One region of the Vibrio eleionomae genome, then DNA from elsewhere that is predicted to be linked to it. Evidence: predicted binding sites of a transcription regulator. Region 1 holds the regulator's gene; each other region holds the start of a gene.
What was found. Region 1 encodes PurR, which represses purine synthesis genes. Its sites were predicted from a motif close to TNANGNAAACGTTTNCNTNA; they were not measured.

Region 1 (7,819 bases):
ATACCCAAGTAACCTCAAGATGCTGTTTCAGCGGGAATGTATTCGCTCTTAGGCAAGGCACTGATTTGAAGACATAGTCATTCTACGTTGAAAATCAGTAACACAGCCTAGGAGCGAATAAAACTCGCCCTTTGGGAGCTCATCAACAAACCTATTTCTGCGCTCAATCACCTTGAAAGGGAATGACCATTCCTGCTGTGATTGAGCTTGACCTAGGCTCGTTGATGAAGCTCTGAATCCTGCATCTTGAGGTCATTTGGGTATATAAGCGCCTTTGATAGGGAAAAGTGATAAAAAGTGCCTTTTACCTCTAGTATGTTGGTCCTAATCCTCGGTTCTACAATCAAACGTCTCATGACTTACCTTATTTTTGGTTAGTTATCATATGTGCATTATTCGTTAGCACATCATGAAACAACGTCAGCTCTCCCGTAGAGTCTAAATGTCATTTATACGCTTAAGCCGTCCATTTTACATATTGATAAAATATATTGATAACCCAGCAATCTGTCGCCATCATGTAGACAATGAGTCGCAAGCATAAGAAAAGTTGGCGAGATCAGTTGAGATTAAATTATGAATTTTTCGTTGCGGTGATCGCCAGAGCAGTCTAGAATCTTGGATGCTAATAAATACTCAAACTAATTGTCAAAAACCGCTTTCTCGTAGCGGTTTTTGTGTTTTTACTACTATTCCCGCTTTTTGCACTAAAATAAAGCGAAACCTGACTGTTCAACATTATCATCACCAATGTACTTTCAGGTTATTTGATACCAATGGAAATCACCTATGGCGACAATAAAAGATGTAGCACGCTTGGCTGGCGTTTCTACGACCACCGTATCACATGTCATCAACAAAACCCGTTTTGTGGCAGAAGCAACTCAAGAAAAAGTGCTATCTGCTGTTAAGGAGTTGAACTATGCCCCTAGTGCAGTTGCCCGCAGTTTAAAATGCAACACAACTCGAACCATTGGCATGTTGGTCACCCAGTCCACGAACCAATTTTTCTCCGAAGTCATCGATGGTGTCGAAAGCTACTGCTATCGCCAAGGTTATACGTTGATCCTATGTAACACTGGTGGCATTTATGAAAAACAACGCGACTACGTACGCATGCTCGCTGAGAAACGCGTTGATGGCATGTTGGTTATGTGTTCGGATATGACGCCAGAATTGATGGAAATGCTAGAGAGCCATTCCGATATTCCTAAAGTGATCATGGATTGGGGATTAGAAGACTCCCAAGCCGATAAAATCATGGATAACTCAGAAGAAGGTGGCTATATCGCCACTAAGTACCTTATCGATCATGGTCATAGTCATATTGCCTGCTTGAGTGGCCACTTAAACAAAATTACCTGCCAAGAGCGTATCCAAGGTTTTCGTCGCGCAATGAACGAAGCAAACTATGACGTGAACGAAGATTGGATTCTTGAAGGTAACTTTGAATGTGATACCGCCGTTCTTGCTGCTGACAAAATTTTGGCGATGGATGAAAAACCGACCGCTGTTTTTTGTTTCAACGATACGATGGCACTGGGCTTAATGAGTCGCCTACAACAGAAAGGCGTAAAAATCCCCGAAGAAATGTCAGTCATTGGTTATGATAATATTGAACTATCCGAATATTTCTCTCCACCGTTAACCACCATCCATCAGCCTAAGCGCCGTGTTGGTAAAAACGCATTCGAAATCTTGCTTGAACGCATCAAAAATAAAGAGCATGAACGCCGTATTTTTGAAATGCATCCAGAGCTTATCGAACGAGAGTCGGTAAAAAGCATTATAAAATAATAACTTACATTGCTTTAGCTCTGCCTTCTTTACACTTTTATTGATGAATTTATCGTTTATTATTAATACAGTCATTTTTGTGAGCAATATCACATAGAAGCAATTTTTATGTGATTTATGTTCAAGTTTAAGATTACTCTAATTAACGAAATGTCACGCACAGGGCAAACCATCTGTAAAGGTGGGACGCAAAGCTTCCGGCCTGAACCCCAGGTGGTACAGATGTTCTGGGTAGGTAGCGGGGTTACCGATGGCAAAAATGCATATGATGTTAACTTCTTATTGACACGGTCTTTGCATTCTTTTGCTACATTCTCGGACCTGGATTTTGGTGGCGTATGTTCAAATACACCGAGACTAAAGGCATGGATAAACCAATACTAAAAAACTCAATGCGACTCTTTGAAAAATTAGGTCGCGTAAAATCTCGTTCAATGTTTGGCGGCTTTGGAATCTTCGTAGACGACACAATGTTCGCGTTGGTTGTTAACGATATGCTTCATATCAGAGCTGATGATTCTTGTTCTGAGAAATACAAACAACAAGGCTTAGAACCATACGTTTACAAAAAACGTGGTTTCCCTGTGGTTACAAAATATTTTGCTCTTCCAGAATCGTTTTGGGATACACCCGATACTATTTTAGATGAAGCAAAATCTGCGTTGAAGATCGCGAAACAAGAACGCGAGACTCAGGCAAAAGCTAAACCTAACCGATTGAAAGATTTACCTAATTTACGTTTAGCTACAGAACGTATGTTGCGTAAAGCGGGAATTGAATCTGTCGAAGAGTTACACGATAAAGGAGCGGTTGAAGCGTATAAAGCAATTCAGCAAACTCACTCTACCGATGTAAGTCTAGAGCTTTTATGGGCTCTTGAAGGCGCAATCGAAGGCAAGCACTGGTCTGTTATTCCACAAACTCGGCGTGACGAGTTAATGCAAAATCTTTAGCCAAATTTGTTGCTAACAAGGCTTGTTGCTGAAAGCACCCTCTGGGGTGCTTTTTTATGCGCGCTATAACGCACATATGAGCCGTTGAGGTACATATTAGAGCTTTTACTCACCTAAAAGGTTAAAACCCGGCATACTTGCTTGTAGGCTCATCAGATATATCAATAACATCACTCTTGCGAATCATTTCTGCTAAACCGGCCTTTTAACCTTACCAGCCATGTATGAGCATAACCCTTAACTCATTTGTCCTAAGGCTATATCTAGATAAATAACCGTTAGTTAACCTATAAATCTGCTAATAATTTTGCGGTTTATCACCGAATTTCCAACTCATAATGTTTTAGAATAGTAGTAACAACTAAAATAGTTGAGACTATAGATTACAATTATTCGCCATGAGCTAGATCAATTTATGCTTTAAATTGGATAAATAAATTTTTACTCATTTTTCTTAAATGGCATTATTTTGTGATTATTATCACAAAAACATTGTACGGTTATTACATTGATTATTATAAAAATGTGACAGCCATATTTAGTCCTTAATTAGGACACAATATGACACCCCATTTGAAACACTGTTCATTTACATAATCTTGGTTAGACTGTGACCATTCAAGGTAATTGATATTGAAACTTTATATCGCAAATAACCCAACTGAAGCTCATATACTGTGTGGACTACTCCAGCAGTCAAACATAAAATGCGAAGTCAGAGGGGAACAGTGGTTCGGGTTAAGAGGAGAGATTCCTGCCGATGACCAATCAGCGCCATATATTTGGCTATTTAATCGTCTAGATGCCGATTATGCATGGGAGCTTATTCGTCAAACCCAAACCGACAATAGTGGTATCCTTTATAAAAATTGGGTCTGTTCTAATTGCGGGGAAACCAATGAAGGTCAGTTCGCTGTTTGTTGGAAATGTGGGAAACCTGATCACCAAGGGTGTGATTAATATTTTCTGAATGGGAACCGTATTTATTGGTGCAAGAGAAAGCGAATCGAGTGGTGATTAAAGGCCTCAGATTGCTCGATATTGCAAACATGACCACAATTGGATAACTCTATCAACTGACTACAGCGGTGTGTACTGAGCATTTTTCTAATAGCAGGAAGGAATAGATGATCGCGCTCTCCCATTAAGTATAACGTGGGAATAGGTAACTCTGTTTCTCTAAAATGTCCCATCAGTGCATGGGCTTCAGCGGTTAAACGATACCAACGTTTAAACTCTTTTTGACACAGCTTTTTAGCTTCTCTTATAAAGAGGTGACGTGATTCTTTTTGATGTTTATCAGGCATTACGACATGGGCAAAAAGTTGGTATAACCACATGTATGGGACGATATTTTTACACCAATCCCCAATTTTAACCAATATCCGAGAACGTAGATTAAACTGCATCACCGCTCCCCCCATCACCATGCTTTCGACACGCTCAGGGACAAGTTGGGCAATTGTTCGTACAATAATGGTTCCCAAAGACATGGCAACAAAGTGGGCTTTTTCAATGCTAAGATGATCAATCACGTGAATAACATCTTGCGCGACATCAGCGAACTGATAAGGTTTGAGTAACCACTCTTTAGGACCTCGTTTTGATTTGCCATGACCACGAAGATCAACCAGAAGCAAATTAAAATGTTGTCGATACTCCTTGATTTGCTTAAACCACAAAGACGAACTGCCCCCAGCGCCGTGAATAAATACGACCCATTGTTGACTGGTGGGATGTGAATACACTTTATGGAATAACATCAGTAAGTAAGCCATTTCGCTCCAAATTAATAGCGGCGCAAGTCTACCACATTGATAATGTCAATATCTTCCCCTTTTAAACAAAATCATCCTGATGACTTATATACCCAAGTCTTCTTATTGGAATGCACAATATCCAATGTTCTTTTCATTGTGTTAATCGATAAAAAAGCGGAGAGTGACACTCTCCGCTTAGTAAAGTACATCGATGGATGGGCAACGTTTAGTCAAACAATGCCTGTCTATACATCTTAATGTATTCTTGTGCTGATACTTCCCAACTAAAATCTCTGCGCATCGCTCTTTGTTGAACTTCGAGAAATTGAGTAGGTTGCTGCAGATAGAACAGTAACGCACGCTGCATAATAATTAAAAGTGCCTCTGGCGATGGCTCTAAAAAACCAAAGCCGGTCGCTTCATGAGGATCTTTATCGTAATCCACTACGGTATCTTTCAATCCCCCTACTTCTCTAACAATAGGTAAAGTACCGTAAGCCATACTATAAATTTGATTTAATCCACACGCTTCAAACTCTGATGGCATCAAAAAGAAATCAGCGCCCGCTTCAACCCAGTGCGCCAACTTGTTACTGTAAGTTTCAACAAATGCAAACTGTTCACTGTATTTATCGGCCAGTTTACGTAGACGCCCAGCAACTTCAGGCTCTCCAGTACCCACAATAACTAATTGCACATCATTGCGTAGGAATGCCTCAATGATAGGGAGTAAGTAATGAAATCCCTTTTGGTGCGTTAAACGGCACACCATACCAAACATAGGGACAGGGCGAGTCGGTAAGTGCACTTCTTCTTGTAAAGCGAGCTTTGCTGCTTGTTTGCCCGCTTGTAAAGAGGCCGCGTCATCACTATATGTCTGTGGCAAAAACTGATCTGTTTTCGGGTCCCACTCCGAATAGTCACAACCATTAACAATACCGTGCAAATCACGCGCACGCCGAACAAAATCATCGACCAACCCATGCGATCCTAACGGTGTTAACAGTTCACATGCATAGTTTGGACTAACTGCATTAATTTTGTCCGCATAAGCAATCCCTGCTCGAAGCATACTTACATGATCGACACCATAACGTAAAAACTCCATACCATTGAGATTCAATTCCGGAATAATTTCCAATTCATGGTAAGAAAATATGCCTTTAAAAATCGCATTATGAATGGTTAAGACACTTTTCATACCTTCATAATACGCATCATAGCGATAGCGGGTTTTTAATAAGAAAGGGATCAGTCCTGTATGCCAATCGTTGGCATGAATAACATTGGGTTTAATCCCCAACTTAGGCAGAACATCTAAGCTTGCAGCAGAGAAAAAACTGAACCGTTCGCCGTTATCAGCGTAAGCTTGATTCTGCTCTGCATAAAGTTCTGGACGGTCAAAATAGTGATCATTATCGATCAAATAAACCGGCACACCATCTAACTCTGTTTGCCTCACTTTATAGGATGAGTGAGGCCAATGTGTGAGATCGGTTTCCAAGACCACAGGGAGTGAGTTTTTATCAGGAATACTACGATAAGCAGGTAGCACAATGGCTACCTGTTGTCCTAATTGAGAGAGAGATTTAGGTAATGCTTTCGCTACATCAGCTAAACCACCACTCTTCACTAAACCTTGCGCTTCTGAAACGGCAAACCACACACTGATTTGCTCCATTTTAGAATCCAACTTTTGTTCCTTTAGCAATGACTACGATACCACTTGGTGAAACATGAAAGCGTTGTTTATCTAATTCACTATTTTCACCAATGACCGTGCCGGCTGCGATTTCAACGTCTTTATCAATAATGGCGCGTTTAATCGTACAACCTGCACCTATCTTCACATCACCTAAGATAACAGATTCACTAATACAAGAACCAGCAGCAATATTGGTTCTATAACCTAAAACCGATTTATAAATACTTGATCCTTGTATATAACTCCCACCAGAAACCAAACTATCGGTTAACTTAACCTTTTGCGCATCAACATCAACAAACGTTGCTGGCGGTAAAGGTGGATAATACGTATGCAGAGGCCAACTGCGATTATACAAAGAAAACTTAGGGTCTTTGCCAAGGAGATCCATATGCGCTTCCCAATACGCTTCAATAGTACCAACATCGCGCCAGTACCCTTCAGGCCGTTCACCCTTGATCATGTTATCCGAAAAATCATAGACGTACACATCCCCTTGTGGATACATAGTCGGGATAACATCTTTACCAAAATCGTGACTAGATTGTGGGTTATCTGCATCAGATTTTAACTCAGAATAAAGTGTTGGCGCATCAAAGATATAATTTCCCATCGACACAAGCGCCCACTCTGGCTCACCCGGAATACATTTAGGATGAGCGGGCTTCTCTTCGAATCCAACCATCCGCCCTTCTCTATCCACTTCGATAATCCCAAATGATGATGCTTGGCTGACGGGCATGCGGATAGCAGAAACGGTGAGCTTAGCACCTTTACGGCGGTGATAATCCAGCATCTGACGAATATCCATTTTATAGATGTGGTCAGAGCCAAAAATACACACTTCATCAGGTGACGACAATTCTATAAAACGTAGGTTTTGGTATATCGCATCAGCAGTTCCTTCATACCAACGCTTACCATCTCGCATTTGGGCAGGAATACAATCGATAAAGCGGTCAGTAATACCAGCCACATTCCAGCCTTTTTTCATATGTAGATACAGTGATTGTGACTTAAATTGCGTTAACACATAAATCCGCATTAAATCCGCATTAACGAAATTGTTTAATGCAAAATCGACTAGCCTATAACTGCCTCCAAATGGGACAGATGGTTTACTCCGTGAAGCCGTTAAAGGCATTAAACGAGTCCCCTCGCCTCCAGCCAAAATCATTCCCAGTACACCAGCCATTAAGGTTCTCCGTTATTTATTGTTTTCAGTGCCCACCGGTAGATTTGATAAACACTGTTCTTCCATCGAAGCATCATCCCCACCGCGACAAATGGGGCAAAAGGCCATCAAGTAGGTCAATACTGGCTGCAAATTAATCACTGACCACTTTACCCACCGGTTGCGTACACCAGTGTAATATCAAGAGCGACACTCACACACTGACCAACGTTTAATAAACAAGTACATCAATCTTTATCATTCATTAAACATCGTGATTTAGAACTGGATACGCAATGCCTTTATCCGAGCAGGTTTACGACAAACCGTACTTCGTTTACAAGCTCCTATAAAAAAGATAGTCAACATATTGAATAATGAGAACAAATAATTGGGAATTTAACAAAATATTCAACACTGTTTTAGAAAA
Region 2 (7,819 bases), on a different contig from region 1:
TTGCGGCTGACGGTATTGACGTTGATGCTTTAATTTCAGCACTAGCTGGCGAAACTAAAAGCAAAGCAAAAGGTAAACGTGCGCCTCGTCCACCTAAATACAAATATATAGATACTAATGGCCAAGAAAAAACTTGGACAGGTCAAGGTCGTACTCCTTCTGTAATCCAGAAAGCGCTAGATGAAGGCAAATCTCTAGAAGAATTTGCACTTTAATCTCAATCTCTTTTATAAAAAAGGCTTCCATTGAGAAGCCTTTTTTTTGTCAATTATTTTGACAATTCTAATATAAGTTTTAGTTAATTTATCAAATTAGTTTGAATTAAGGGAACCATTCCTATTTTTGAAACCGTTCCCAAATTAATGACCTTATAACCTATCAGGAATTATCTTTCCCAATACGATTCTTCTAAACTGTCTTCTCTCTCAGGTAAACCTTTTGATAAACGTGGAGAATGTTGAGCGAGTACTTCATAACTTGCTCGATTAGAATATTTACACACTTGTGAAAAAGAAGAATAGGTCAAGAATTCATGCTGGTGCTTACTTGAATTAGGCACAATCTCTTTATGGTATTTATTAGCAGCCATATCGTGCAGTAATGCCGATAAAGCAGCGTCCCCTGCTCCATTGGTATTTTTAATTTGTTCAGGCCCCCCCATATAAGGAGCGATATGCGAATACACTTTTATCGGGTTTCGGCAGGTTATCTTCTTCGCAGGACGGCTAAATTCAAAGCGATTAAATTCAGGAATAGAACCCGGTAGTAAAGGCAGAGAGGTTTCACGTTTACTTTCATCTTCTGTATATCCGGCCATAAATAATCCGATTGGTCCGGCAGTACACAATACTAAATCGACCCACTCTAACGCTTTATTCGCCGCCATTAAAGGATCATGCTCACCCGTTAAAGCTTCCGCTTCATCTTCATTCATAGCGACAACTGACACGTGCTCATTTAAAAAGTCACGCCAGAATTGTGGATCATCTTGAATAACAAACTTAGTTCCTAACGTTAATACAACGGGAACATGATGTTTTTTTGCGTATTCAATCGCTCTCATCGTTGCAAGTGGCATAGGATCGCCTTCTTTACAACGAACTAAATACGCCGTTAATACTAAGGCTGACGCATTTTCGAAAATAGATTCAGGAATATTATCTGCATGCAATTGGTTCATTTGACCTTCACTAATTGCAAACGTTCGCTCTCCATCTTCTGTAATTAATGCAAAGCAGCGTCCAATTGCTCCATCAACACCTTGTAGATAATTTAAATCCACACGACTTGAGGTATTACACAAATAGCGATATCCATAACTGCCTATTTTAATGTCATTGCTCATTACTCCAAGTAACGTTGAGCGATCATCCGCTAATACAGAATAGTTATGCAGCGTATTACCAATAGTGCCACCAGCGTATTCATTAGTAATGAGTTGTTTTGTTTTTAATTCGTTATAAAGTTTTTCAGCAGTAACATCGTCAAGGACTAACGAATGCCCTTTACTTAATCCATAACGTTCAATTAATTCGCTTTCGACTCGTGCTTCAATATCAACCAATGTCTGATCAATACCTATTACGTGGGTACTCGACAAATTAACTTTTTCTTGTGCTTTAACAACTAATGGATCACGAGCGTGAACAGGAAAATAATGTTTTGACTTACGCCGGCCTGGAAATTTCATAATACCCTGCAATTCAATCTAGACAGATAGGGAGGGCGATTCTACATCGCAGTCTGATTCACGACAACTCACTGTATTATAGCAAACGATTTCATGATGAAAATTTTCACGATGCTGAGTTAAGTAACCGATTACAATAATAATTGTTTTCATTTAGATATATATTTATATCAACTGTTATTTCATTTAATAATAGATGTAATATCTAATATAGCTACAAATGTAATAGTACCTACCACATCTCATATTTGTATCGACTTTGTATCGACACCAAGACTTTCACATCAAATTTGCCAATTTTGTCAGCCACAGGGTGGTCTTATCACTGCTTTTATCCGACGAAACTACGCTATAACGTACGGAATCAACTGTCCTCAATTTTTTCTTTCTGTTAGAATCTGGCTCCAAGTTAATTTAGTGGTATTAAGTTATGTCAGAGAACCTCAACGCAAACAGTCAGAAAAAAGTGATTGTCGGCATGTCAGGTGGTGTTGATTCGTCCGTTTCTGCTTATCTTCTTCAGCAACAAGGCTATCAAGTAGAAGGCTTGTTCATGAAGAACTGGGAAGAAGACGACGGTGAAGACTACTGCACTGCCGCGCAAGATCTTGCCGATGCGCAGGCTGTTTGTGACAAACTTGGTATCCATTTGCACACAATTAACTTTGCTGCAGAATACTGGGACAACGTGTTTGAATACTTCCTTGCAGAATATAAAGCAGGACGTACTCCGAACCCAGACATATTGTGTAACAAAGAAATCAAGTTCAAAGCCTTCTTAGAATTTGCTGATGAAGTGTTGGATGCCGACTATATTGCTATGGGGCACTATGTGCGCCGTACATTCCCAGAACATGGGGAAAAAGCACAGTTACTTCGCGGCCTGGATGGCAATAAAGACCAAAGTTATTTCTTACACGCATTAACGGAAGCTCAAGTTGCTCGTAGTTTATTTCCTGTCGGAGAACTTGAGAAACCTGAAGTGCGTCGTATCGCTGAAGAGCAAGATTTAATCACAGCGAAAAAGAAAGACTCAACAGGGATCTGTTTTATTGGTGAGCGTAAATTCACTGAATTCCTTTCGCGCTATTTACCCGCTCAACCGGGTAAAATCGAAACGCCTGAAGGTAAAGTCATTGGTGAACACCAAGGTTTGATGTACCACACTCTCGGTCAACGTAAGGGTCTTCATATCGGTGGTATGAAAGATTCTAGCGATGAACCATGGTACGTCGCTGAAAAAGATCTTGAGCGTAATGTGTTAATCGCAGTTCAAGGTGCCGATCATCCCCTTTTGAAATCTAAAGGTTTGATCGCGTCTCAGGTGACTTGGATTAGCCAAGAACCTTTGCAAGATACCTTAACATGCACAGTAAAAACTCGTTATCGTCAAACGGATATACCATGCGTAGTGACCCCACTCGATGATAATACCGTTAGAGTGATATTCGATGAACCGCAAATTGCCGTTACACCAGGACAGTCCGCTGTCTTCTATCAAGGTGAAGTTTGCCTTGGTGGCGGTGTGATTGAAGAGCATTTGTCGTAACCGTAACTTAGGAGTAATTACGTGGCTAATACACTTTATGACCGTACAATTGCTTTTGCTGGGATCTGCCAAGCAGTAACATTAGTCCAGCAGACTGCAAGAAATGGTCAATGTGATTCAGACGCGTTTGAAGTTGCACTCCGTTCAGTTCTATGCATGAACCCAAAAAACACACTTGATGTTTTTGGCAATGAGGCCAACTTAAAAGTTGGCCTTGAATGCTTAGTGAAAGGCATAGACAGTACACCAGCAGGCAGTGAAATTACTCGCTATGTAATTAGCCTGATGGCATTAGAACGTAAGCTCACTCGTCGTCGTGATGCCCTATCACAACTTGGTGATCGTCTTGATACTTTAGAACGTCAAGTCGCTCACTTTGACCTTCTTGATGATCAAATGATCAGCAATTTAGCTAGTGTTTATCTTGATGTGATCAGTCCTATTGGTCCTCGTATTCAAGTCACTGGCACCCCTTCTGTATTACAACAACCTGCCAACCAAAGCAAAGTTCGTGCGCTATTATTAAGTGGAATCCGCTGCGCTGTTCTTTGGAGCCAAGTTGGTGGTAAACGTCGTCACTTAATCTTCGGCCGTAAAAAAATGGTTGAAGAAGCGCAACAGATCCTTAAGAGAATCTAAGCCATGACGTCGTCAAATCTTATTCACTCTCAACCTTAACTCATATATTCAGGAGAAGAACATGGAACTGTCAGCATTGACTGCTGTTTCACCGGTAGACGGCCGCTACGGAAGTAAAACGATTGCGTTACGCAGTATCTTCAGTGAGTATGGCCTCCTAAAGTACCGTACTATCGTTGAAATACGTTGGCTACAGAAGCTTGCAGCCACAGCTGAGATCGCGGAAGTCCCTGCCCTAAGCGATGAAGCGAAACAATTCCTTGATAATATCGCAGCAAACTTCAACGAAGAAGACGCAGCTCGTATCAAAGAAATTGAACGCACCACTAACCACGATGTAAAAGCGGTCGAGTACTTCTTAAAAGAGAAAGTGGCATCTGTTCCTGAACTACACGCAATCAATGAATTTATTCACTTTGCATGTACGTCTGAAGACATCAACAACACTTCACATGCGTTAATGCTTAAAGAAGCACGTGATACAGTGTTCCTTCCTGAAATTCGCAACATCATTGATGCGATTAAAAAACTTGCACATGATTTCCGAGACATTCCTCTATTGTCGCGTACACACGGCCAGCCAGCTTCTCCATCAACTATGGGTAAAGAAATGGCAAACGTGGCGTACCGCATGGAACGTCAATACAAGCAGATCGCTAACACTGAAATTCTAGCTAAAATCAATGGCGCGGTAGGTAACTACAACGCTCACCTTTCTGCTTACCCAGATTTAGACTGGCACAAATTCAGTGAAGAGTTCATCACTGAATCACTAGGCGTAAACTGGAACCCATACACCACTCAAATTGAACCGCATGATTACATTGCTGAACTATTTGATGCTATCGCACGTTTCAACACTATCTTGATCGATTTCGATCGTGATATCTGGGGTTATGTTGCACTGGGTCACTTTAAGCAAAAAACCATTGCTGGCGAAATTGGTTCTTCAACCATGCCACACAAAGTAAACCCAATCGACTTTGAAAACTCAGAAGGTAACCTAGGTCTAGCAAACGCGGTCTTGACTCACCTAGCACAAAAATTACCTATTTCTCGTTGGCAGCGTGACCTAACTGACTCAACAGTTCTACGTAACCTTGGTGTTGGTGCTGGCTACTCAATCATTGCTTATACTTCAACATTGAAAGGCATCAGCAAGCTAGAGATCAACGAAGCAGCATTAGCTGATGAACTAGACCACAACTGGGAAGTTCTTGCTGAACCAATTCAAACAGTGATGCGTCGTTACGGTATCGAAAAACCGTACGAAAAACTGAAAGAGCTAACTCGTGGTAAACGTGTTGATGAAGCAGCAATGCACGCATTTATCGACGGTCTAGAACTACCAGAAGATGAAAAAGCTCGCCTAAAAACAATGACTCCAGGTAATTATATCGGACAAGCTGTTGAATTAACTGACAAACTATAATTCTATTGGATAGTTTGACTTTGAGTTAAAGGGGCTGCATATGCAGCCCCTTTTCTTTTAATTGGTCACTATTCGATACCGAATCATCCCTATCACTCCTTACTGAAAAACAGTGTCACCTTCCCCACTTCCACGCCCCATTTCGTAATCGAGGTTAAATTAAATAAGTGCTTGTCATCCTGACGATACATCCAATCATCGAAATGCACTTGGATTTCTCTTTCATCCGTTTTTAGCAAAAAATCGTAACGCCAACGTAACGCATTCCCGACTTCCACCCCAGTTGCATTGCCAATGATATCGGCTGCTTTACCGATATAGGTTCCATCATGATGACGAGTTATGGTCCACAGCCGACCGTCAGTTTCACCATCATCATAAAGAAACTGCTCATCCAGCGTTAATATGCCATCATTCACCGTACCAGTGATCACGACATGAAAGCGGCGCGTTTGTTGGTTGGTGTAATCTTGTACCATACCCCAAGCTTGAGTCTGCCCCGTAAAATATTGAAACAGATCAAACCGAGGTGATGTGCCTTTATAATCATTGATATCTGCACTGCAACTGGTTATCGATGCAATAATAAGAAACAGGCCGATCCAACGGAATGCCTTAAATGATGAGCGAATAGCAGTCATTATTTTTCCCCGATCAACTGTAAGCGTAAATCTGGATATTCAGTATTAGTGGCAAGCCAAATTCCCAAAAATGCTCGATCCAATTCAGTATCGTTGATGGTGCCAACAAACTGTAATGTCTGTTTAACAGGATGGAAGTAGAGCTTGCCTTGCCCACCTTGACTGACATAAATCAGTTGATCACCCTTAACTACAGATGGGAATAAGGTGGCAAGGTAGTTTATCCAACGATCAATCAGCGATTCGTTATAATCCATCTCTAACCACTGTTTACGTGTTGCTTTGAGTAGTTCTTGTGCGGAAATTTTGCGCTGGTATTCAATTTGTAAGGCTGCGGTTTTCCCTTCTCCATGATAAATACCATCAGGCGTTCTTAATGTTGATCGATAGACATCGAACCAAAACCATGTGAACTCAGCCTGCCCAACAATCGGCCATGATGCCCATCGATTATCTGCAACCTGTAATTGCAAGCCATCAAATGTCTTGGGCGATGAAGCAAAGCTCGTTGAACTGACTAACAACAGCATCACTAAAAAAACCTTTATAGACGTTGTGTACACCACTTATATCGCTCCTCAACAAACACTAGGCACAAGGTAACGACACTCCATTGCAAAAAAAGTATCGCTAATGTAACAGTGAGTGAATAGGTAAATGTAACGGCACCGAGTTCTAATCCTGCATAATAACTGGTGACGCCGCCTAGCCCACCAACCATTGCCATCAATAGCTTAGGCCAACGTGATAGTACTGGCACCAGAAAATGGCAGTACCAAGCAAACGCAATCCACACACTCATCAACCAAATGGGAAATCCATCTGCGGCGAAACGAAACAGGTCAAAATGGATATTGAGTCCATCCAAACCAATGCCCAGTCCACTAAAGATGACAAGATGCCAACACCATTTTCCCCAAACGATGTGTAATAACCATGTACCGACCGCTCCGCCGAGCGCCCACCATTGCCACTCTGTTTGCCCCATCACACAGAGGAACCACAGTAATTGGAACCAAACCGAGGCGCAAAACACCACCATCGTATTACTGCGGGCGCTCTAAAGTCATATGAATGACCGAAATCGTGCGTGCACGAAACCCTCCTTCACAGTAACAAAAATAGTAACGCCATAGGCGAATGAACTTTTCATCATAGCCAAGAGAACGAATCGTATCTAACTGCTGTTCAAAGCGTTCGCGCCAAGCGTGGAGAGTTTTGCCATAATCAAGGCCAAAGTCATAAAGGTCACGGACTAAAAAATCGGTATGGTGTGTTGCACAACGAGTCAGCGCAGTAATGGAAGGGAGAAAACCACCAGGGAATATATATTTTTGAATAAAATCAACATTGCTACTGTAGTAATCGTAACGTTGGTCAGCAATGGTGATAGCCTGAATAGCCATTTTACCACCAGGTTTGAGGCGCTCTTGGCACTGATGCAAGTAGCTTGCAAGATAACGTTTACCGACTGCTTCAATCATCTCTATCGACACCAATTTATCAAATTGTCCATCCAATAACCGGTAGTCCTGTTTAAGTAAGGTAATACGATCGCTCAATCCCGCTTGGTTAATTTTCTCTTTTGCGTACAGATATTGTTCTTCTGAAATGGTCGTGGTTGTGACCTGACAGCCATATTCCTGCGCCATATAAATCGCCATCGCTCCCCAGCCAGTCCCTATTTCTAACACTTGATCATCGGGCTTTAGATCTAACTGTGCACACAGCCGCTGCATTTTATTTACCTGGGCTTGCGTAAGAGACTCTTCTTCATGAAGATACAAAGCGCTGGAATACAACATGTGATGGTCAAGAAACGTTTCATACAAATCATTTCCAAGATCATAATGATCCATGATATTACG
Region 3 (7,819 bases), on a different contig from region 1:
TAAGAGCTCACCTTGACAGTATGCTTCTTGTTTTCCTGGATATATCTGAATGTCTTGGCACTCAATCATGTCTGGCGACTTTGCTTGATGTTGCGGTTGAGTTCGACGCAAAATAGCACGAATGCGAGCCAACAACTCACGATCACTAAATGGTTTGGGTAGGTAGTCGTCGGCACCTAACTCTAAACCGACAACACGATCGATTTCTTCACCTTTTGCCGTCAGCATCAATACTGGGGTTGACCAGCGTTCCCTTAGTTTTTTCAGGGTTTCCATACCATTTAATTTAGGCATCATGACATCAAGTAAGATCAGATCAATGTGATCAGATACTGCACTTAATCCTGCTTCACCATCATTGGCTTCTGAGACGTCAAATCCTTCATAAGTTAACACTTCTTTCAGTAACCCAGTTAATTCAACATCGTCATCAATAACTAAAATGTGTGGCATAGATTTCTCACTCAACTAGATATTTGTTCAGGCTATATTACAGCGGCTTTTGGAGAATTGATTATCAAGAATATCACTATTTACGATGTTTTACTCATGCTATACGTCGTTTGACCGAGCAGATCTTATGCTTATTTCGAAGGCTGAGATTCAGCTATCCAGATCCAAAGTAGAAGGATAAATCGATGAGTAAAGCTAAGAAACTGTTCCTAACTGCTGTTATGTTACCACTAACGCTAGCCGCCAGTGGTGCCTATGCTGCAGGAGGCCCTAATGGACCGATGCAAAACCGTGGCCCAGACGATAACTGTGGTCCGGGCGCAGAACAAAGTATTCTTCGCCAACTGAATCTAACTGATCATCAGAAAAAAGAATTAAGAGAGCAGCATCGCAAGCAAGAAAAGGCGATGCGTGCAGAAATGAAATCGATTCACGAGCAAGAACAAGCTATCGTGTTAGCAAAAGATTTCGATCAGGCGAAAGCAACAAAATTGGCTCAAGAGATGGTTAACCTACAGGTTCAACGTCATGTCGGTATGTTAAAACAGCGCCATGATATGTTGTCGGTATTAACTAAAGAGCAAAAGGCACAATTTGAGTTATTGAAAAAATATCAAATGTCACAATGCATGAAAGGGCATCATCGTCCTGGAATGAAAGGGGACCATGGTCCTCGTGGTGACAAGATGCCAATGCCTGAGCAGCCTTAATTCATTATCACACTCGCAAAGCAGCCGAAAGGGCTGCTTTTTTTATCTCTGCATTTTGGAATCTAAATCAGTCCATAGTGAGGGGAATTCGAACAAAACCAATGTCTTTAGGTATACTTTAACTACGACTTTACTGGGATGATTGGAATGAAAAAAGAATATGCTCGGTTAGTGACGACCGCAGCTTGGATGGCCACTGGTGTAGCAAGCTTACTGTTGATTGTTAAACTTGCCATCTGGTGGATGACGGGGTCTGTGAGTTTATTGGCTTCTTTAATCGATTCAATGATTGATATTGCAGCTTCTATCGTTAATTTAATCGTGGTTAGGTATTCCCTACAGCCTGCCGATAAGGAGCACACATTTGGTCATGGAAAGGCGGAATCATTAGCCGCATTGGCTCAAGCGATGTTTATTTCTGGTTCAGCGGTCTTTCTGATTTTAAATGGTATTGACCGATTTTTCAGACCTATGGCTTTAAAGTCACCTGAGCTAGGGGTTTATGTCAGTTTATTTGCCATTGTTATGACGTTGGGCTTGGTCATGTTTCAGCGCTACGTTGTGAATAAAACGGGCAGTCAAGCGATTGCTGCTGACTCACTGCATTATCAAACTGATTTATATATGAATGTTGCGATCATGGTAGCATTAGGATTGAGCTGGTTTGGCTTTGCGCAAGCCGATGCAGTATTTGCAATAGGCATTGGTATCTATATTTTGTATAGCGCAGTAAGAATGGCGCAACACGCAACGCAAACCTTACTCGATCGCGCTCTACCTGAAGAGGATAATCATCGTATTGTTGATATCGCTAAATCGGTTGATGGTGTATTAGGTATCCACCAATTGCGTACACGTATTTCTGGCCCGACTCGCTTTATTCAACTGCATATTGAGTTGGAAGATAAGATGCCACTTATTGATGCTCACCATGTCTCTGATACAGTAGAAGCGAAGTTACGTAAGGCGTTTCCTAATTCGGATGTGTTAATTCACCAAGATCCTTATTCGGTGATTTTTGGTCCAGAACGGAAACAAAAGATGCAAGATTGGTACGATTCATCGGCAGCGTCAGACGCATAATTTGCGACTATTCTGATGTGTGTCAACGTTGAAAAACTCAGACAATGGCATACTTCAAGCCGATGAGAAAGCTACCAAAATATGAAATAACGGTAGTATTCCTGCATAAGACAGGTAACATAATATCTACAATAAAAAGATTTGTTTATGTGGTTAGCGATAATCATATGACGTTAAAAATTGATTAATGAGTTCCCAAAATATAGAGGGTGAGCATGATTAAAAAGATCGGGGTATTGACCAGCGGCGGTGACGCACCTGGCATGAACGCTGCTATTCGCGGCGTAGTTCGTACTGCACTTGGTGCAGATCTAGAAGTATATGGTGTCTACGACGGCTACTTAGGCCTTTATCAAGACCGCATTGAAAAACTAGAACGTTCAAGCGTGTCTGATGTAATTAACCGCGGCGGTACGTTCTTAGGATCTGCTCGCTTCCCTGAGTTCAAGGAAGAAGCAGTTCGTGCAAAAGCTATCGAAAACCTGAAAAAGCATGGTATTGATGCGCTTGTGGTTATCGGCGGTGACGGTTCGTACATGGGGGCGAAGAAGCTAACTGAGATGGGTTACCCATGTATCGGTTTACCAGGTACTATCGATAACGATATCGCAGGGACTGATTATACAATCGGTTACTTCACTGCTTTAAATACAGTCATCGAAGCAATTGACCGTCTTCGTGATACATCTTCTTCACACCAACGTATTTCTATTGTTGAAATCATGGGTCGCCACTGTGGTGATTTGACTCTAATGTCAGCGGTTGCTGGTGGTTGTGAATACATTATTTCTCCTGAAACAGGTTTAGACAAAGAGCTACTGATTTCTAACCTGCAAGATGGCATCAAGAAAGGTAAAAAGCACGCTATTATCGCTCTAACAGAGCTGATGATGGATGCTAATGTATTAGCAAAAGAAATCGAAGCTGCGACAGGTCGTGAAACTCGTGCAACCGTGCTAGGTCACATCCAACGTGGTGGTTGCCCATCAGCATTTGACCGTGTTCTTGCATCACGCATGGGTAACTATGCGGTTCACCTTCTGCTTGAAGGTCACGGTGGTCGTTGTGTCGGTATTCAGAAAGAAGAATTGGTACACCACGATATCATTGATGCGATTGAAAACATGCGTCGCCCAGTACGTAAAGACCTCTACAAAGTGGCTGAAGAGTTGTTCTAACATTTGCGTTGTTGAGACGAAAAAAGACCGCTTAGATAGCGGTCTTTTTTGTTGGTATCGAAATACGCTGAGACTACAGAATGATTTCGCGTACGTCAGGATCTTTGCGTTCTAGGTAATGAATCGATTTAACGCGACGAATAGTACGGCAACGGCCACGAATAATGAGAGTTTCAGTGGTCGCAATATTACCTTTACGTGTGATGCCTTCGAGCAGATCGCCTTTAGTGATGCCAGTCGCAGAGAAAATAACGTTATCGCTACGCACCATCTCTTCTAGCTTAAGTACAGTGTTTGCTTTTACGCCCATTTCTTCACAGCGTTTCAGTTCTTTAGCTCCCCAGATACGGTTATCTTCGGTTTCACCTTTCACTTCATGACGAGGAAGTAGGCGGCCTTGCATGTCACCATCCAGAGCCCGAATAACCGCCGCTGATACGACACCTTCAGGAGCGCCACCGATGCAGTACATCATGTCAACTTCACTGTCTGGCATGCAGGTTAAAATTGAAGCGGCTACGTCACCATCTGGCACAGCAAAGACGCGAACTCCCATTTTTTGCATTTCAGCAATAACGCCATCATGGCGAGGTTTAGCTAAAGTAATCACTACCAGCTCAGAAAGTGGTTTACCGAGTGCTTGAGCAACGTTGGTCAAGTTTTCTGCTAGGGGTTTATTAAGATCGATGCAGCCTTTGGCCTCAGGACCGACGACTAACTTTTCCATGTACATATCAGGCGCTTTTAGAAAGCTGCCTTTTTCGCCGGCTGCAAGCACTGCAAGAGCATTCGATTGACCCATCGCGGTCATACGGGTGCCTTCGATTGGATCTACAGCAATATCGACTGCATCACCACCAACGCCGACTTGTTCGCCAATAAATAACATAGGTGCTTCGTCGATTTCACCTTCGCCAATTACGATTTCACCCGCAATTTCAGTTTTATTGAGCAAGGTGCGCATTACTTCAACTGCGGCACCATCTGCTGCGTTTTTATCTCCACGGCCAAGCCATTTGTACCCTGCTAAAGCGGCACCTTCAGTGACTCGAGAAAAAGCCATTGCCAATTCGCGTTTCATCTTTACTCCAAACCAAATAAACGGGATTTTTTAATACCTAAGTAACCTAACGGAGACGGCGATGAATGATCGTCGGTGGTGGTGTAAAGGGGAAGATGGCATCGAACCCTTAACCGCTAAGTTACTTAGGTAACGAGAACGAATTTTATCATATTAATACGAGAACGGTTGCAGTTTGCATTCCTGTTGCTTTGCACTTGATCAAAACTGCGGTGGAAATTAGGGTAATGGATGAAAAATGAACGACTTAAACTCGGCGAAAAGCCAGTTAGGTAAGCATAATGTCAATTTACGCCTTATTTTTAACCGAATAGCGCAAAATCTCGAATATAGTGAGTGTTTATCGGCGATTGGCTGAGTAGAATGGGGGCATTAGGTGACCACCTGAGTCGCCCCAACCGATTCAATAAAGGGTAAGAACATGTCTTTTGAAGTACTAGAGCAACTTGAAGCGAAAATCCAAACCGCAGTTGATACTATCGCACTGCAACAAATGGAATTAGATGAGCTAAAAGAAGAAAAACAACAACTTCTAAATCAAACAGAAGAAAAGAATGCGCGCATTGAAGAACTAGAACGCCAAGCTCAACAAGTGAAACAAGAACATGAAGCATGGCAAGAACGTATTCGTAGCCTGCTTGGTAAAATGGAAGACGTAGAATAATCGTCTTTTATTGATACTTGATCACCTAATTGGTGTTGGGTAAGAACCAAAAATAAAACCGCTGGCATTATAGCTAGCGGTTTTATTTTATCGAATGTTGACGTTAAGCAGCTGGAGTAGGGCGAATGCCTAGGGTGTGGCATAACGCGTAAGTCATTTCTGCACGGTTGAGTGTATAGAAATGGAAATCTTTTACGCCTTCACGCGATAAAATGCGGATCATATCAATGGCCTGACTTGCCCCTACTAATTGACGAGTCACTGGATCGTCATCTAACCCTTCAAATTGTTTTGCCATCCAACTTGGTATTTTGACGTGGTTTTGCGCTGCAAAGCGTGAAGCTTGTTTGAAGTTAGTGACGGGCAAAATACCCGGAACAATTTCTACATCAATCCCTGCTGTGACGCAGCGGTCGCGAAAGCGTAAGTAGCTTTCCACATCAAAGAAAAACTGGGTAATCGCGCGGTTAGCTCCTACTTCTACTTTACGGCGCAGATTAAGTAAATCGGCTTGGGCGCTTTTTGCTTCAGGATGAACCTCTGGAAAAGCGGCGACTGAAATATCAAAATCGTGACGAGATTTCAGCAGTTCGACGAGATCTGATGCATACATGTCAGGCTGCCCTGCACCTTCAGGAATATCGCCTCGTAAAGCCACAATATTGCGAATATCATTGTTCCAATAGTCGTCAGCAATCTTAATCAGCTCTTCACGAGTAGCATCAATACAGGTTAAATGAGGGGCTGATACTAAACCGGTCTTGTCTTTAATTTCTTTAATAATCGAGTGAGTACGATCACGCTCGCCAGAGTTAGCACCATAGGTAACGGAAACAAAACTTGGGTTCAACGTTTTTAGGCGGTGAACTGAATTCCAGAGGGTTTCTTCCATTTTTTCGCTGCTTGGTGGAAAAAACTCAAATGACACATTGATGTCCGATAGTTCGGCGATGTTTTGGTTTAAAGCATCAATATGACTAGCGTGTGTGTATCCCATTCTCTTCTCCTGCGAGCAGTCGCCAACGTGGACGGCCAACGAATCTTATTTTTGACGTTTAGACGTCTATATGTCCAAATAATGTGTTGAACTGGCTACAATGTCAACAATATTAACTTGAATATAATTCATATAACGAATGAATTCTCATCAAGTGGCCATGTTTTTAGTGTGGTTAATTTGGCATTGTAAATGAAATTAATGAGATAGCTGTAGTGGGGGAGCAAAAAATTAACCCGCCAGATGGCGGGTTATGACATTAAAGGAAACTTGCAAGTAAGTTTAAATCGGATTGGATAGCTCCAGCGGTCACTTCTCGGCCGGCTCCAGGGCCGCGAATAACCAATGGGTTATCTCGATACCACTTACTTTCAATCGCGAAGATATTGTCGCAAGGTAGTAAGTTGGCAAGAGGATGTTCTCGTTCTAGAGCTTCTACACCTACAGTGGCAATACCATTCTTTTCTAAACGTGCCACATAACGCAGTACTTTGTCTTCTTCTTGGGCTTTTTCTAGGCGTTCTGCGAGCGATGTATTAAGTAATTCACTCTGATCTAAAAATTCATCCAGTGGCAGTTTAGTCAGTTCATCGGGCACCAAAGATTCTACTTTGACGTTTTCAGGCTCGATATCAAGACCCGATTCACGAGCTAGAATCACCAATTTTCGCATCACATCTGAACCATCAAGGTCATTGCGTGGATCGGGTTCGGTTAGACCCTGTTGCCATGCTAACTCGACTAATTCGCTAAAGGGTACGCTGCCGTCGTATTGTTGGAATAACCACGATAAGGTTCCTGAGAAGATACCGGATAACGCCATAATTTCATCACCACTTTCGCGTAAATCACGAAGCGTATGATTGATAGGTAATCCAGCACCCACAGTGGCATTGTATAGCCAATGACGGCTAATTTTAGAGAACGCATCTTTGACTTGATTGTAATATTCGCTTGGAGCGGAGCCAGCAACTTTATTAGCGGTAATGAGGTGCATACCTTGCTCTGCAAATTGTAGATATTGCTGGGCAAGTTGCTCGCTGGCGGTTACATCGAGAATAATAACGTCGTCGTAACCTTCAATATTACCTAAGCGTTCTATCCACTCTTGGCCATCATTCGGTTGGGCTTCACTTGGATCGATCGTCAGAACTTTTTGGGCATCAAAACCTTCAGGATTGAAAAGGTAGTTTTGACTATCGACTACCGCAACTAAGTCAAACGACATGCCACGGCGACGCTCTAACTCTTCTTTTTGTTGAGCGAAAAGTTTTAACCAGCTCGACCCGATATTACCTTTGCCACACAATGCTAAGGCTACCCGTTTTTGGGCTTGGAAAAGCTGTGTGTGAATATCATTGACGAGAGGTTCGATTTCAGTTTGGCGCATCACTGCAACCAGACTTAACCCTGATTCTGTCGCAGAGATGAACTCTATCGGACAGTTTTTGGTTTGCTGATAGAAGCCAAAACAGTGGTGAGCGTTATTGGTTACTCCAGCACCGACCGCTGCCACTAAACAGAAGCCTTCTTTCAATTTAATTTCCGCTTCAGTGGCTGAATCTTGTAGATAATCCAACGCGCCAGAAGCTATTTCAGCGGTATACGCTAAGCGCAGTAAGTATTGGTCTGCTTGTGTTTCAAACGCTAATG

Region 2: F9817_RS18105 (inosine/guanosine kinase) is a predicted target of PurR. The motif match lies at 1,768-1,787, and genes of this name have one in related genera.
Region 3: glpX (class II fructose-bisphosphatase) is a predicted target of PurR. The motif match lies at 4,662-4,681, and genes of this name have one in related genera.

The regions. Positions count from the first base shown of each region.
Region 1 is NZ_WEKT01000057.1:24,117-31,935, reverse strand. It holds gene purR (HTH-type transcriptional repressor PurR) at 790-1,797, shown strand; cyclic di-GMP riboswitch class I at 1,951-2,049, shown strand; gene F9817_RS20115 (TfoX/Sxy family DNA transformation protein) at 2,163-2,750, shown strand; gene F9817_RS20110 (putative signal transducing protein) at 3,384-3,710, shown strand; gene F9817_RS20105 (alpha/beta fold hydrolase) at 3,734-4,528, opposite strand; gene glgA (glycogen synthase GlgA) at 4,737-6,191, opposite strand; gene glgC (glucose-1-phosphate adenylyltransferase) at 6,193-7,410, opposite strand.
Region 2 is NZ_WEKT01000045.1:279-8,097, forward strand. It holds gene F9817_RS18100 (H-NS family histone-like protein) at 1-215, shown strand, start outside; gene F9817_RS18105 (inosine/guanosine kinase) at 386-1,690, opposite strand; gene mnmA (tRNA 2-thiouridine(34) synthase MnmA) at 2,121-3,239, shown strand; gene hflD (high frequency lysogenization protein HflD) at 3,261-3,878, shown strand; gene purB (adenylosuccinate lyase) at 3,940-5,310, shown strand; gene F9817_RS18125 (DUF3833 domain-containing protein) at 5,403-5,951, opposite strand; gene F9817_RS18130 (chalcone isomerase family protein) at 5,951-6,481, opposite strand; gene F9817_RS18135 (DUF2878 domain-containing protein) at 6,496-6,993, opposite strand; gene F9817_RS18140 (SAM-dependent methyltransferase) at 6,998-7,819, opposite strand, start outside.
Region 3 is NZ_WEKT01000004.1:29,479-37,297, forward strand. It holds gene F9817_RS03370 (response regulator) at 1-453, opposite strand, end outside; gene F9817_RS03375 (CpxP family protein) at 639-1,163, shown strand; gene fieF (CDF family cation-efflux transporter FieF) at 1,311-2,246, shown strand; gene pfkA (6-phosphofructokinase) at 2,462-3,424, shown strand; gene glpX (class II fructose-bisphosphatase) at 3,498-4,505, opposite strand; gene zapB (cell division protein ZapB) at 4,927-5,169, shown strand; gene metF (methylenetetrahydrofolate reductase) at 5,273-6,166, opposite strand; gene F9817_RS03405 (bifunctional aspartate kinase/homoserine dehydrogenase II) at 6,426-7,819, opposite strand, start outside.